4 regions of the Alteromonas sp. Mac1 genome follow, and region 1 is predicted to be linked to each of the others. Evidence: predicted binding sites of a transcription regulator. Region 1 holds the regulator's gene; each other region holds the start of a gene.
What was found. Region 1 encodes sigma-54, which starts transcription at its own class of promoters, with help from an activator protein. Its sites were predicted from a motif close to GTTGGCACGNNNNTNGNNT; they were not measured.
Positions count from the first base shown of each region.

Region 2: AV939_RS02155 (choice-of-anchor A family protein) is a predicted target of sigma-54. The motif match lies at 2,624-2,642, and genes of this name have one in related genera.
Region 3: flhA (flagellar biosynthesis protein FlhA) is a predicted target of sigma-54. The motif match lies at 2,397-2,415, and genes of this name have one in related genera.
Region 4: AV939_RS14895 (PEP-CTERM sorting domain-containing protein) is a predicted target of sigma-54. The motif match lies at 1,778-1,796, and genes of this name have one in related genera.

Region 1 is NZ_CP013932.1:990,149-994,065, forward strand. Features, by position in the region: gene rapZ (RNase adapter RapZ) at 1-593, opposite strand, end outside; gene ptsN (PTS IIA-like nitrogen regulatory protein PtsN) at 628-1,074, opposite strand; gene hpf (ribosome hibernation promoting factor) at 1,083-1,370, opposite strand; gene AV939_RS04150 (RNA polymerase factor sigma-54) at 1,400-2,884, opposite strand; gene lptB (LPS export ABC transporter ATP-binding protein) at 2,960-3,685, opposite strand; gene lptA (lipopolysaccharide transport periplasmic protein LptA) at 3,688-3,917, opposite strand, start outside.
Region 2 is NZ_CP013932.1:531,776-535,692, reverse strand. Features, by position in the region: gene AV939_RS02160 (tetratricopeptide repeat protein) at 1-1,453, opposite strand, end outside; gene AV939_RS02155 (choice-of-anchor A family protein) at 1,588-2,538, opposite strand; gene AV939_RS02150 (DUF2855 family protein) at 2,851-3,917, opposite strand, start outside.
Region 3 is NZ_CP013932.1:2,329,130-2,333,046, forward strand. Features, by position in the region: gene flhF (flagellar biosynthesis protein FlhF) at 1-212, opposite strand, end outside; gene flhA (flagellar biosynthesis protein FlhA) at 242-2,341, opposite strand; gene flhB (flagellar biosynthesis protein FlhB) at 2,553-3,683, opposite strand; gene fliR (flagellar biosynthetic protein FliR) at 3,702-3,917, opposite strand, start outside.
Region 4 is NZ_CP013932.1:3,471,515-3,475,431, forward strand. Features, by position in the region: gene AV939_RS14885 (VWA domain-containing protein) at 1-480, opposite strand, end outside; gene AV939_RS14890 (hypothetical protein) at 616-960, opposite strand; gene AV939_RS14895 (PEP-CTERM sorting domain-containing protein) at 997-1,632, opposite strand; gene AV939_RS14900 (DUF2945 domain-containing protein) at 2,330-2,548, shown strand; gene AV939_RS14905 (DUF3010 family protein) at 2,699-3,145, opposite strand; gene AV939_RS14910 (MFS transporter) at 3,482-3,917, shown strand, end outside.

The DNA.
Region 1 (3,917 bases):
AAGTGCTTTAAATCTGGTTCCCAATGGGGGTTGGGTAGAAAGCGGGCGTCAAATACATAGTCGGCATCTTTAGGTATGCCGTGCTTGAAGCCAAACGATTCAAACACCAATACCAAACGAGAGCTTTTCTTACCTAGAATTCGCTCGCGAATAAGTTCTGCGAGTTGATGAATGGTGAGCTTATCTGTATCAATATACAAATCGGCGCGCTCAACAATAGGCGCAAGTAAATCTGATTCGGCTTTTATCGACTCAGATAAGGATTTGTTGAGCTTGGCTAACGGGTGAAGTCGGCGTGTTTCACTGAAACGCTTCACCAGCACATCGTCGCTGGCGTCGATATACACAATGGTCATAGACCAAGACGAGGGTAGGTAATCTAAAATCTCTACCAAGTCGGCTGGATTTTTTGGCAGGTTTCTTACATCAATACTTACCGCGACTTGGTCATATTCATCAACCACAGTATGGGTAAGGGTAGGGAGAAGGTTAACCGGAATATTATCTACGCAATAGTAGCCTAAGTCTTCAAGGGCACGTAGCGCAACTGATTTTCCTGAACCGGATCGACCACTGATAATAATCAGTTTCACCTGCATTTCTCCCTTTAAAATATGGTGCTGTGCTTTATTGGCTTAAAGCCGTAATAATGTCGTCACTGGTGGAGGCCCGCCTAATGGCTTTCACCGTTTCTTTATCACTTAGTTTACCGGCAACGGTAGCAAGTGTTTGTAAGTGACCTTCTGTTTTCTCTTCAGGCACTAACAAGGCAAAGAATATATCTACGGGTTGATCGTCAAGCGCATCAAAATCGATGGCAGGGTTACTGGTTACAATAATGGCGATAACGTGTTCTAAACCCGGTAATCGACCGTGAGGCAATGCAATGCCATTGCCAATACCCGTACTTCCCATTCGTTCACGGGCAAGTAGGCTAGCTAACACTGTGGCCTGATCGATGTCGGGATTATTTTTAGCGGCAATGTCGCTAATAATCTCTAAAATACGTTTTTTACTATTACATTGAACCGCACACTCGGTGCGGTCCAAACTTACTATGGCTTGAATTTCCATACTAATATTTAGTGCTTTTTCAGCTTTTCCTTATGCTTGATAACTTGCCTGTCGAGCTTGTCGATCATGCTATCTATCGCCGCATACATGTCTGTATTATGAGATGAAGCAAACACTTCTGCGCCGCTAAGGTGCATGGTGGCTTCGGCTTTTTGATTGAGTTTTTCGACGTTCAGGATGACATGCACATTAGATATGTGGTCAAAGTGACGCTCTAGTTTGCTGAACTTAGTATCGACATAGCTACGCAAAGAGTCAGTAATTTCGACATGATGACCGGTAAGGTTGATTTGCATATTTCGTCTTCCTTAAATTATCAAGGCCTTTAGATAAGGCTTTTGCGTTGGTTTGACGGCGGAATCGATAATGATTCCCGGTATTTTGCTATTGTTCGCCGGGCAACTTTAATGCCTTGTTCGGCCAACAATTGAGCAATCTTGCTATCGCTTAATGGCTTGCTGGGCGTTTCCGCTGCCACAAGCTTTTTAATTAACGCGCGAATAGCGGTAGATGAACACTCACCACCAGATTCCGTTGCCACGTGACTAGAGAAGAAATACTTCAATTCGAAAATGCCACGTGGGGTATGCATATACTTTTGCGTGGTGACACGTGAAATGGTGGATTCATGCATATCTACCATTTCTGCGACATCATTTAGCACCATTGGTTTCATCATTTCTGGGCCGTGCTCGAAAAAGCCCATTTGTTGCTGCACAATACAGTTCGCTACTTTCATCAAGGTGTCATTTCTTGACTCAAGGCTTTTTATAAACCATTTGGCTTCTTGCATGTGTGAGCGAATAAATTGCGAATCGCTGCTGTTTTTAGAGCGTCTGCTCATGGCAGCATATTGCTGATTTACGCTTAATTTAGGCAGGCTATCGGGGTTAAGTTCCACCACCCAACGGCCATTCTTTTTGTTTACCGAAACATCAGGAATAACGTATTCCGGCTCTTTGGTAATTAATGCACTACCTGGACGAGGATTCAACGTTTGCAATAAGCGCATGGCTTCGCGAAGTTGATCTTCTTTCAAACGGCTCTTGCGCATTAACGTACGGTAGTCTTTGCTGCTAAGTAGGTCTGAATACTCGTTGATAAGCTGTCTTGCTTCAGTAAGCCATGGCGTGTCGTCTGAGAACTGGCGAAGCTGCACAAGCAAACACTCTTGCGGAGTACGTGAACCTGAACCGATAGGGTCGAACATTTGAATACGTTTTAGTACGCATTCAACTTCGTCCATTTCAACCAATTCTTCAACATCGTCGGAATTCACTGACTCTAAAATCTGTTCAATGGGTACGTTGAGGTAACCAGATTCATCAATTGAGTCGATAATGGCGGTAGCAATTGCGCGGTCGGTATCTGAAAACGGGGTTAAACGCATCTGCCAAAGCAAATGGTCTTGAATATTGTCGGTAGTTTCACCCTGAAACAGTTGGTCGTCATCATTATTAGAGGGACCTGGAGCGGGTGCAGATGAGGCCGAGTAATACTCGTCCCATGTGCTATCAATTGGCAATTCGTCGGGAAGGTCGTTCTTTTCAAGCGCGTCTCCTGCTTCTAAAGAATCGCTAGATGCAGTAGGAGCTGCTTCTACAGAAGGGTCATCTCCATCCATGTTGTTTTTCTCAACAGGGTGGTCATCGCCGCCTTCTTCAACTTCTAAAAGTGGGTTTGAGTCTAGTGCTTCCTGAATCTCTTGCTGCAGGTCGAGCGTAGACAACTGCAGCAGCTTGATTGCCTGCTGCAACTGCGGTGTCATGGTAAGTTGTTGACTGAACTTTAGCTGTAAAGATGGTTTCATCTACGTCTTATTTTTAAACTCTTGTTGTGAATATACCCGTACTTAAAACTGAAAATGACAATTCGGTTACAGTAACTATAGCCTGAATTGTTCTCCTAGGTATACATCCCTTACTTTCTGATTACTTAAAACTTGTTCTGCCGTCCCTTGCGCGATGAGTTCGCCTTGGCTCACAATATACGCTTTCTCACACACATCCAGTGTTTCTCTTACGTTGTGATCGGTGATTAGGATTCCAATTCCTCTGTCACGAAGATGTTGGATAATCTTCTTTATATCATTAACCGATATAGGATCAACACCAGCAAATGGCTCATCAAGCAAAATAAATTGCGGATCAGCGGCTAAAGCTCGCGCGATTTCTACTCGGCGACGTTCACCACCGGATAAACTCATACCCGTACTATTACGTATATGGTTGATATTAAATTCATCAAGTAGCGCATCGGCTTCTTGTTCTTGCTCTGCTGAACTTAACCCTTTACGGGTTTGTAAGATAGCCATGATGTTCTCAAACACCGTCAATTTTCTAAAAATCGAGGCTTCTTGCGGCAAATATCCAATTCCGCGGCGTGCACGTTCATGCATGGGCTCGTGGGTTAATTCGCTGTCATCAATGCTGATTTTGCCCTTATCAAGGGGCACTAAGCCAACAATCATGTAGAAGGTAGTGGTTTTACCGGCACCATTTGGGCCGAGTAATCCAACGATTTGCCCAGTCGATACTGATAAGCTTACATCGCGAACCACCTGACGTGCTTTATACGCCTTTGCAAGGCTCTGTGCGCTCAACGTTGCCATTATTAGTTATCGCCTTCGTTATTCGATGACGCTTTACGTATTGCCTCAGGCGTAAATACGGTAGTTACTCTGCCACCTTCACCGTCTTTGCCGCCTGTTGCAAGCAATTGTTCTGTAACCATGTCAAAGGTAATCTTGTCGCCTTGTACTTTACTGGTGTCTTGCTGTAATTCAGCACTACCTTGTAAAGAAATAGTTCGGTTTACCACTTCATAGCGAATTTCATTGGCCT
Region 2 (3,917 bases), 460 kb from region 1:
TAGGTGATTGTATAAGAACCCTATCAAGAACCTCTTGTGCTTTTTCGAATTGTTTATCAATAATAAGCTGCGCTGCGTACATATTTTGAATCGACACGTCATTTGGAAAGCGGGCTAACAACAACGTTATTGCTTCACCAGCTAGCACCGAGTTTCCGTTATTAAGATGATGTAGCGCATAGGTCATCAGCACTTGTCGGTTTTCAGGGTAACGTGCCTTTAAGCTAGATAGTTGCGCATTGCTTTGAGCAACTTTTCCGCGACTTAAGGCAACTCGCACTGCATATAAAGCGACATTGACGTTATTTGGGTACGCCTCTTCAAGCTTATTCAATAAGTTTACTGCTGCAAAATTTTGCTTGTTCTCGAGAAATAGTGTTCCCAACACTAACGCTTGATCAATATTGCTATCTATCAAGGTTTCTGCATGAGGTTGCAAAGCAGACATCGCCGATTTCTTATCCCCAAGCGCTATATTAGTGCTTGCTAGCAATATCGCCGTTTGTACATCTTCTTCTGTGTGCTTTGCATAACTGAGAAAATTATCACGCGCTGTTTCGTAATTCTTCTGCATCAACGCCACCATACCGCGCAGGTAATAAAGTGCAGGTTCAGTCTGCAGCATAACGTCATCAACATTCGCTAATTGAGTCGCTATTTGCTCTAACTGGGGCCTAATAACAGCTAACGATTCTACCTGACTGGTGAGCCAACTATTGACGAACAATACATAAAGATCGCCTTCCGTTTGTAACAACAAATCTTCTGTGATTAAAAGCGCCGCATCAAAGTCAGAAGAAGAAATGTAAGCATCGATTAAACTACGCGCCATGGTTGGGTTATTTGGAGCCAATAAAAAGGCCCTACTGTAAAAGGCCTGTGCTTGTGCATACTCTAGACGCTCATTTGCCAACCGCCCCTTTAACCACCATGTTTGTGCTTGGCTATCATTTTGTGTCATAGATTTAGCCAATAGTGCTTCAGCTTCCGCATAACGACGGTCAAGAATGGCTAATAATGCCAATCCATTTAGGCCTTTAGGGTGATCTGCGGTGAGTGCGAGGATTTGGTCATATTCATATTTAGCACACAACATTCTAGATTGCTGCATACAGGCTTTTGCGCGGATCGTATGCCAATTTATGCGTGTTTCAAGAGGCAGTGGTGAATCAAAACCAAGAGCGAGTATACGTTCACTATCGCCTAAGCGAAGCAGTACTTCGCCCCATGGTTCGAAAATGAGTCCTGCGTCGCCCCCGGCATCAAAGGCCTCTCTAAATGCAGCATCTGCTTGGGTAAACATGCCATTAACTTGATACAATTGTGCTAATAAGATCTGTGCAGGTAAATAGTCTGGTTCAGCTTGAAGTGCATTTTTTGCATAAATGAATGCTTCTTTGTATTCCTTTTGGGCGAAGGAAGCTTTCCCTTTTTCATAATCCTCGTTATTCACTGAATATACCGAGAAAGATAGAGAAAGACTCACAAAGAAAACAAGCGCACACCGTGCGCTTGTAATTATAGATATCAGGGGCGAGGTTTTACTCATTAAGTAACATGCTCTGCTATAGGCAGTCGCTCGATACACTAGTAGCGGCGTACTCTTCTAAAGCTTAAGAATAACAAGAACAACGCCAATACTGCAATGGTAGGCGGCTCTGGGACAGTTACTACCGGAGGCGCTGAAGGTGTCTCGTAATTAAATACATAGTTATGAAATTCACGAGCGCCTGTATATGAAACCGCGGCGAAAGAACCATCAAACGACGCACCACCTCGGGTTGTCGCTAGAGGGGCTAGCACCGAACCTTTAACAGCTAAACTATTAAAATCAATACTTTCTGCGTCGTAGAAGTTCCACAGTACATTTGAAAATGCTTCGCTACCGTTGAAACCATTGTTTAGGTTTACACCACCACCCACTACGATGTCATTCGCAACAGCATCACCTGCTGAAACATTAATGATAACGGTTTCTGCATCGCCCCAGTTCAGCGATAAATTACTGTTTTGCGCGAAGATATCGCCAGCGGATACATTAAATACTGCAACGCTGTCTGTACCTACATAATTAAATATGCCATCACTGTATGTGCCATTCGCGCTAAGACTGGCAAAGTAAGCTGAATCGGCGTGCAGCGAGGCCGCTACTTCATCAATACTGAGGTTGGCATTATAAATCGCTTCGCCATCATTACCGTCATTCAGTTCTACATGCGACACATTAAGCGCGCCACCGTAAACCAAGTTATTGTCATTTAATACGCGAATTTGATTGGCATTTACGTCACCCATAATAGTAACGGCATCGATGGCAGTGTCTGTATTTGCTAGCCGACTACCAAACTCAACCGCGCGACCATTAGCGTTTAAGTCACCACCGATAAGGACTTGGCCCTGCACATCTCCACCTTGAAAGTTATAATCTTCCAACAAGATGAGGTTGTAAGTACCCAGCGTACTTGAAGTAGACTCTGCGGCGCTCACTGAAGCTACAAATGTAAACAACGATATCACTAATACGACTAAGCGAAACATCACGTACTGCCTTATATTTGTATGAAGTTCAAACAAGTCCATCAACTTAGGAAATTAAGTCAAAACTTGTGCATTGCCGCAACAAAAGCAAAATTCATACCATAAATTCAACCCTATGACTTTAATGAAGTTTATGAAATAAAACCTAATACCAACTGAAAAAATGTAAAAATCATTGACAACTGACAATATTTTTTACATGAAATTAACTAAAAGCACCAACCTGGTGCGAAAGCTACTTTGAGTTGGTGTCCCAAAAAGCGATGCGCCTACCCACTTATTTGATAGGAGTGAACGCAAATTTTATTATGATTATGGTATAAATATCAGCCCTTCGTGTGGTGAAACATCACCGCGACAAATAGCGGTAAAGTTTTGTATTAACGACGCAATATTTTTATGCTCTTTTACTGACAACCATGAAGAGGTCCACAACATGGCTTCTTTTACAAAAGCCCCGCTTTGTGCGTGAAATTTACTTGCACCTAATTCCGTCATTCTGGTTTGAATGTGCGCTGGTGCGAAGAAGAACTCATCGCTATTGCCAGAGGCGTCTTCGGTATTTTCAGCGCCATCCTCTGTGCCCGCGTCTTGCCAATGTGTTAATCCCACTTGCACATAGCGCATTAGGTCGTCACCAAGCCTTGTCTTTAGCCGCTGCTTAACCTCACTGTTTCCCGACATATCTACCACAATACTGGCTTTACTGTGGATGTCATCTAGGTTGTCATAGCAAACCACTTGATTGTAAACATCTAGTCCCTCAACAAACTCTTGGCTTTTACCAGAAGTTACACCTACCACGTGATAGTCATCTTTTTTAAGGGCATAGGCCAACCCTAAACTGGTTTTGCTTGATGCACTTAATACAATCACTTGTTTTGGCTTAGGCGCGTTGTACTGGTCGATTAAATCCCATAAACAATAAGATGTAATGTATAAAGGCCACAGTAACATTTGCAGGTTTTCACGGTGTGACTGGGTCTTATCACCGCCACTTTCTAACGGGCGATACATGTTATAACCCTGCGGTAATGAATTTCTATGCGCGCTGGTATCTATCAGATTTCCTTGAGCAAAAGCAATGGCGTCCATATGCAGGTGCGTGGCAGGCGGGAAATACCCAAAATAACGGCTGCCTACGTCCACTCCCTCTGCGCTAGACGCTGACACCTTCCCAATACCCCACACAGGAATAACCCCCCACTTATTGTTGACGTTGCTCTCAAGTGGTTTGTTGGAAGCAGCTTTGTCGGCAAGAGCTTTGTCGGAAACCGCTGGAAAAAACTGCCAATATCCAAGCTTTTCACCCATCATGAAATAAGTGAGATTGTTGGCGGTAAACGCAAAACGCTCTACTTCAAAAGTCACGCCCTCTT
Region 3 (3,917 bases), 1.3 Mb from region 1:
CTAGGAACCGCTGCTTTCGCTTGTCCTGATGTTCTAGGTGCAGGCTTTTTAATCGACAGTTTGGCTTCTGGCTCTTTATCGTAAGCGGCTACCAGTTCAATACCGTCAGCTAGCTTTCGGTTTGACATGATAACAGCATCACTGCCTAATTCCGCTTTAACTTGGCTTAAAGCTTCTCGCATATCTTTGCCAAAGAAACGTCTGATTTTCATTGAAAACTCTCCAATCACCCAGTGTCAGATTATTGACCGACCGAACTGACTATTTTTATCTGCTTATCGTCGGGTACTTCCTGATAGGAAAGTACATGTAAGCCCGCGACCGAATACTTTAAGAAGCGAGATAGTACGGGGCGCAACATACCGGAAGTGAGAAGTACCGCAGGCTCACCTTCTAATTCTTGTTGCTGACTAGCTTGCTGCAATGATTTTTGCAGCTTATCGGCCAGTCCTGGTTCTATACCAGCGCCATCTTCGCCACCTGCTTGTAATGACTGGTGCAACATCTGTTCCAACTCTGGCGCCAAGGTTATGACGGGTATCTCTTTCGCCCCTTGAGTAATTTCTTGAGTGATGAGACGTTTAAGCGCAATACGTACCGCAGACACCAGTACATCAGGGTCTTGGCTACGTGGGCCATACTCACTCAAGGTTTGTACAATGGTACGCATGTCGCGAATAGGCACCCCTTCAAATAACAAGGTTTGCAGCACTTTAACAATGGTGCTTAGCGGCAGAATATCAGGCACTAACCCTTCAACTAATTTAGGATGCTGCTTAGCTAGCATGTCTAATAGCTGCTGAGCTTCTTCATGTCCAAGTAGTTGATAGGCGTTGTTTGTCAGCAATTGACTTAAGTGAGTAGCAACTACAGTGGCAGCATCAACCACGGTATAACCTAAGGTTTGTGCGTGCTCACGCTTATTCGGTTTTATCCATACTGCATCTAAGCCGAAGGCAGGATCTTTAGTGGCACGGCCTTCCAACTTGCCAAATACTTGACCCGGATTAATCGCAAGTTCTTCATCATGACTTATCTGTGCATCGCCAATGGTGACGCCCAACATGGCAATGGTATAAAGGTTAGGCTCTAAATCTAGATTATCGCGAATGTGTACGGGCGGTATAAGAAAGCCCAGTTCTTGAGATAGCTTCTTACGCACCCCTTTAATACGAGTGAGCAGTTCTCCGCCCTGAGACTTATCTACTAATGGGATTAATCTATACCCTACTTCTAAGCCTATGGTGTCTACATGCTGAACGTCGTCCCATCCAAGCTCTTTTATTTCAGGCGCGACAGTGTCATCTTTCACTATGTTCGCTGGGGTTTTAGGCTTTTCTGCCTCGCGTTTAGCGGCAACACCCTGCCAGTAAGCGTAACCAGCTATAAGCACTGAAAAACCAATAAAGGCTAAATGAGGCATTCCGGGTATAATACCCATAACAAATAGCACACCAGAGGCAATATAAAGGGCTTGGCTATTACCCAATTGACTACGAATTTCTTTACCCATTTCTTGGGTTTCGTTTTCTCGGGTAACAATAATTGCGGTAGCCACAGACAGTAACAGCGATGGAATTTGTGCCACTAAACCGTCACCAATGGTTAATATGGTGTATACCTCAATGGCATTTCCAAAACTTAGCCCGTGTTGAATCATGCCAATAAAAAGGCCACCTACAATATTGATAAGCATGATGAATAGGCCCGCGACCGCATCACCTTTCACAAATTTTGACGCACCGTCCATCGAACCGTAGAAATCTGCTTCGGCGGTAATTTCTTCACGGCGAGCACGCGCCTGATCTTGGTCGATATAGCCTGCATTCAAGTCGGCATCGATAGCCATTTGCTTACCTGGCATAGCATCAAGCGTAAAGCGTGCACTTACTTCTGAAATACGCCCTGCACCGGCGGTGACTACTTTAAAGTTGATAATAAGTAAGATAGCAAAGACCACCACACCCACCGCATAGTTGCCGCCAATTACCACTGCACCAAAGGCTTCGATAACCTTACCCGCAGCATCGCCCCCTTCATGTCCGTACAGCAATACCACACGGGTAGAGGCCACATTTAGGGCTAATCGCAGTACGGTAGCAATCAATAACACGAGGGGAAAAATACCAAAATCAACCGGCTTTTGGGTGAGTACTGCCACCAAAATAATGACTAAAGACAGCGCAATATTAAAGCTGAACAATACGTCGAGCAGGAATGGCGGCATGGGAAGAATAACCATGCCCATAATGGCAAGAAGAACAATGGGAGCGCCTAAGCCACTGGTAATGTTCTGCAGCTGACTTTTATCGAATCGCTGAAGGTAACCGGATAACTGCATTGCAGGGAGTCTCTCTATCGGAAAATTGACGCTTAACGCTATCTTTCAATGAGTATTACAACTACCGTGCCAGCTTTATATAAAACCGATTAAACATAAGTGGGAGGGCTGCAATTCGCAGCACTACAATAAAGAGTGTCTCATTATAAGCCTAAGTTCTAGCTCCTATTCAGGCACTTATTTAGGCTTTAACTAAGCAGCGAGCAGCGCGCTAGCGGCGCAGCTCTGGTGGTATGGGTAAGTCACGTTTAAGCGGCTTGGGACGTTTTCCTTTGCCCGCCCTGTGTGCTTTTAATTGATAAACGTGTGCTAATACTTGTGCTACCGCCATAAACAAGGCGTTGGGTACTTCACCGTCAATTTCAGTCGAGTAGTAAACGGCACGGGCTAGCATGGGTGATGGAATAAGCGGCACATCGTTGGCGGTGGCTATTTTACGAATATGCATGGCCAATTCATCGGTGCCTTTTGCCACAACTACAGGGGCGCGGTTACCACTGTCATCATACTTTATCGCGACAGAGTAATGGGTTGGGTTGGTCACCACCACATCGGCCTGAGGGACTTCTTGCATCATACGCTTAGTAGCAGCTTGATACTGCAAGCGACGAATGCGGCCTTTTACCAAGGGATCACCTTCAGAGTTTTTACGCTCGTCTTTCACCTCTTGTTTAGTCATCTTAATTTCTTTGTTGTGCTTATAAATTTGATAAGGCACATCAATAAGTGCAATAGGTATCATGCCGCAAACCAACATGATAAAAGCCCATTTCAGCATATCTAACGCGTGAAAAATGTTACCCGGGTACAGCTCTAAGTCCAGATGTAGCGCTTCGTCTTCAAAAAACAGCAATGCGCCTAACGCCATCCCAACGATGACAACCACTTTGGCGATAGATTTAATTAACTCGACCAAGCCATTCATGCCGAACATACGCTTAAACCCACTAAGCGGGCTCATTTTAGAGCCTTTAAATTTGGCACCTTCCCATGTGAAGTTGTAGCCGCCTAATGCAATAGAGCCGTATATCCCGGCTAGCATGGCTACCGTCATATACAGTAAAACCGGTACACTTACCGTAGAAATCGCGTCGCCCCATGCACCAAACATATGAGTGGTATCGTAGGTTTCATCTCGTGACAAAACGAACATACGCTGAGTAAGTTTAAACACCGATTCGGCAATCCACCCTCCAACGAACAAAAACATAAAAGCACTGACTACCAACACTAAGGTTGTGGATAGTTCTCGGGATCGAGCTATCTGCCCTTTTTTTCGGGTGTCTTCGAGTTTTTTCCCCGTGGGGTCTTCTGTTTTTTCACTAGAATCTGAATCAGCCATGTATCACCTGACTTATTTTCATGGGCAAATCCTAAGAAGTTGACACATAAACTGCTCGGCCCTGAACCACTGTGTTTCAAAATGCGCGGTAAAGTTATCCAGGGTTATCCAGATAATGAGCAAACCCATCACCTGTGCAATAGAAAAACCAATACTGAAAATATTAAGCTGAGGCGCCGCTTTGGTCATTACACCAAACGCTAAATTCACAATAAGAAGGGAAACAATGGGCGC
Region 4 (3,917 bases), 2.2 Mb from region 1:
AGCGCTTTGCGCATTGCTTATTGCGCTTGGAACAGTAGCGCCTGTATTGCGATTACCATCGGTAGATAGACAGTAGCTTTGGAAATCATCCTCCAAGGCGCCCATTGAGATAAGATGACTTGTTGCGGTGTTTATTCCGTTACCAGGCCCTGTTGACCCACTAAACTGACTCATTGACTGAACGGCAGAAATTGCAGCTTGCGCGTCCGCTTCTGAGTCAATGAGACGATATGGGAACTCTAACCGCGTCGAGCTAGCAAACTGGACGACAGCGATTGAAACACTTCCGTCACGTGGTACAACAAGAGTATCTTGGATTGCAGCAACAATACCTTGTCTCTGAATATTCCAGTCACTACTGTTAATACTGCCGGAGCCATCAACAATAAACACGAGGTCGGTTTTGGCGTTAGCAAATGTTGCCGCGCATATGGCGATCGCGATAAGCAGCGATTGGCAACACCGTTTAAATACATTCATGGTGATATCCTTATTTCTCTTTTGTCGGCACAACAGCCCCCAAATCACACGATTCCATACTGTGTGTGGGTTGCTCGCACTTTTAGAACGGCTAAGACAAAGTAGACTGCGAGAACAGTGCCTATTAAACGCTATTTATTGATGCTCTACGACGGTATTGCCGTTAGCATCGACATAAGTTATCTTCCAACTTAGCGTGGGTGGTTCGTCTGCAGCCCACTGAAGATTGACGTATCTACCTTCCTGAGAACCGGCTGATAAGTCACCGTAATTAAGTTGTGGGATTTCATCAAAGCTAGGTTCAATGATGACGTTATAGATGGGTTGGGTACCGATATTCTCGGCAAGTAAGTTGAATTCCACTTGGCTACTAGACTTAGCAATCACATCGAAGCTAAGGCCAATAGAGTCGGCAGAGGCAGCTATAGTAACGCCGGACAACAACACTCCAGCAACGGTTTTAGTCACGAAATGTTTCATGATCATATTCCTTCATGAAAAAAAGTCGCGTATGCCTTATGACACACGGCGACGGCGATTGGTTGCGAAAAGTCCAGCAACCAAAGTGAGTAGTAATGCTCCTGTAGCAGGCTCAGAAACGGGGGTCGGTCCGTTAGTGACGCTGACGCTAGTGGTGTTTAATGCGGTAATATCAATCAATCCTGTATTATCTGAGTTCGAGAAACTAGATGATAAGGTGTCGATAGTGAACCCCCCAGTACCCATGTTTATCGCTTGAAATGTAATAGAGAACATTGTGAAGCTTGCTGGCTGGTTGATATCTAAAAATGTGGGCGTTTCAAATGTTGAATCTAATACGCTCACAATTCCCGGTGACACTAAAGGAGGTATAAACTCTGCAGGGCTGTTTAATGAAAAACCCAAATCCGTACTGTAGTTAAAAACACTGACGAAGTTAAACAATGCATTATTAAACAATGCATCAACAAAGTAGGCCGATAGGCTTGGTGCACCGCCAGATGCTAAATCACTAATAACAAAATCGATGGTTACATTGTCGCCAACATTCAAGATTGAAGAGCTGGGCGTTAGTGTAATGATGGCGGCATTAGCAGTTGTACTGAAACCTATTAGCAATACAAAAGAAAGTATTGTTAGACGGAGCTTAGACATGCTTTTTGAGATAGACATAGTTATTCCTTTTTTAACTAGTTATTCCGAGTTGCGCGTTAGGGCGATTGAGAGAGCAGGCGGAGGTTTAACCAAACTACAGTAGCATTCCGTTGCTAAATCCATTCAATGGCTTGATTTATATGTGCGCAATCCGCGAATGACTATGCATTACGCAGGCCAAATCGGTGATTATTTGTGCAGGCAACATAGTTAATTTGTAGAATTAGGTTTTCACAAAGGGGTTTATACGATTGAAATTAAATAGAATTTCTAGCCATGTTAATGAGATTTAACTTTTGAGTTAAAATAATTTTTAATGAATGGGCAACATAATTGGCGCTCTGAATTAGCGCTTTACCAGATATATTCGAGGATAATTGTCAGCCTTTTTTACGTACATAGGCCAATTGCAAAAAAACTAACTAACACTCTGCTTTTAATAGGTTTATTAGCATTTAGATGCTAAGGCGACGTTAGTCTAATGTCGCAGTTCTTTACATTGGTGATCCAAAGCTATCCTCTTCGGTCTTGCCTATCGTGAAGTAATAAGAGCCCCGTTTACTTACTTCCCTCCCCCTATTGCCGGTTAGTGAACTTAACCCAATAATCACCGTTTAAAACCTTGTGCGTATATTAATTTTTAGTATCGTGGTTTCGTTCTAGTAAACCTAATCTAGCGCGCAAACCTTCGCTATCATTTACACAAGGATTTAAAATGAAACATTATGCTATTAACACAGAAGTAGAGTGGGAATGGGGAAAAGGTAGCGCCACAGGCAATATTCGAAAGAAGTATACCACCGATGTGGAGCGCACAATTAAAGGCTCATCTGTGAAACGAGATGCCAGCGAAAAAGACCCTGCTTATCTTATCGAACAGGACGATGGTACTGAAGTACTAAAATCGCACAGTGAACTCAATAAAACGTCCTAACTTATTTTTAGATTATCGTGCTTAGTATGATAACCCTTTCTTTTTCTCTCATAGCGATGTAGTGAGCATACCGAAGCATTTGCTAGGCAAATATTTATACAGTGAAATTGGGCAAGAGTATTAAAAGATTAAGTACCCTGCCCCCTTAATTTACTCGTCTGTTTGCGAAGCGTAATGATTCTGCATTAACCATGCATAAGCGGAAGTAAAGGCAGGCTCTTGAAACTGCTTTAAACCTGTTTCTGCAAAAGGCACTGCAATTGGGTTTCGGCGTAAAGATTCTTTAATATCAGTTGGGCTATATACAACAACATCTAACCCTTCAATTAATTCAATAGCCGCTTCTAATTTAAAGCCAATAGCGCTGCCAGCAAATTTACCTTTGCTTTGACGCTGACGGATTATTACAGCATCAATTTTGTAGTCGGCAACAAGTTTAGCGAAAGTACTTTGAAAACTTTTTAAACCTTTAGCACTACTATCGGCTAACGTTAACCGACGCGTACGGCAGTCGGGCACATGAAACAAACCATCTATCAGCGACAACAGACATACATTTGCTTCATTACCTTTTAAATCTACACCACAGACTTTCATATCAATTCCTATTCACATTTATAAATCATTATAACGTGTTTCACTGATGATATTTACCCACACTCAATTTTCTTTGGCTACTCAATATTTGTTTTTCCCAGAAATAGTGTCGAAAAATAGCAAGAAACAGCGAGAAATAGCAGGAAATAGCAGGAAATAGCAGGAAATAGGATCAGCATGCCTTTATATCAATAAAGTACACTGACCCCATTATTTATATTTTCAAAAATCACAAAAGTGTTTTGTTATTAACGCTGTTTTTCACAAACAAATTTATCGTCACACTGTGTGCACTTAAATAACAGCTCTTTTGAGCCACTTTTGTGAGGATTAACAATGCCTATTGCATTATTTGCGTTAACGTTAAGTGCGTTTGCTATTGGTACTACCGAATTTGTAATTGTGGGATTAGTGCCCACGATAGCGTCAGATCTTGGCGTAACCCTACCCAGCGCGGGATTACTCGTCAGCCTTTATGCTGTTGGCGTGGCTGTTGGCGCCCCTGTATTAACCGCATTAACCGGTAAATGGAACAGAAAACATGTACTGCTAAGTCTTATGGCTTTGTTTGTTGCCGGTAATATTCTGGCCTGGCAGGCACCTAGTTACGAAAGCCTAATAGTGGCGCGTATCTTAACCGGCCTTGCCCATGGTGTGTTCTTTTCAATTGGCTCTACTATCGCCACCAGCTTGGTTGCTAAAGAGAAAGAAGCCAGTGCCATTGCCATTATGTTTACCGGCCTTACCGTTGCCTTGGTAACAGGTGTACCGC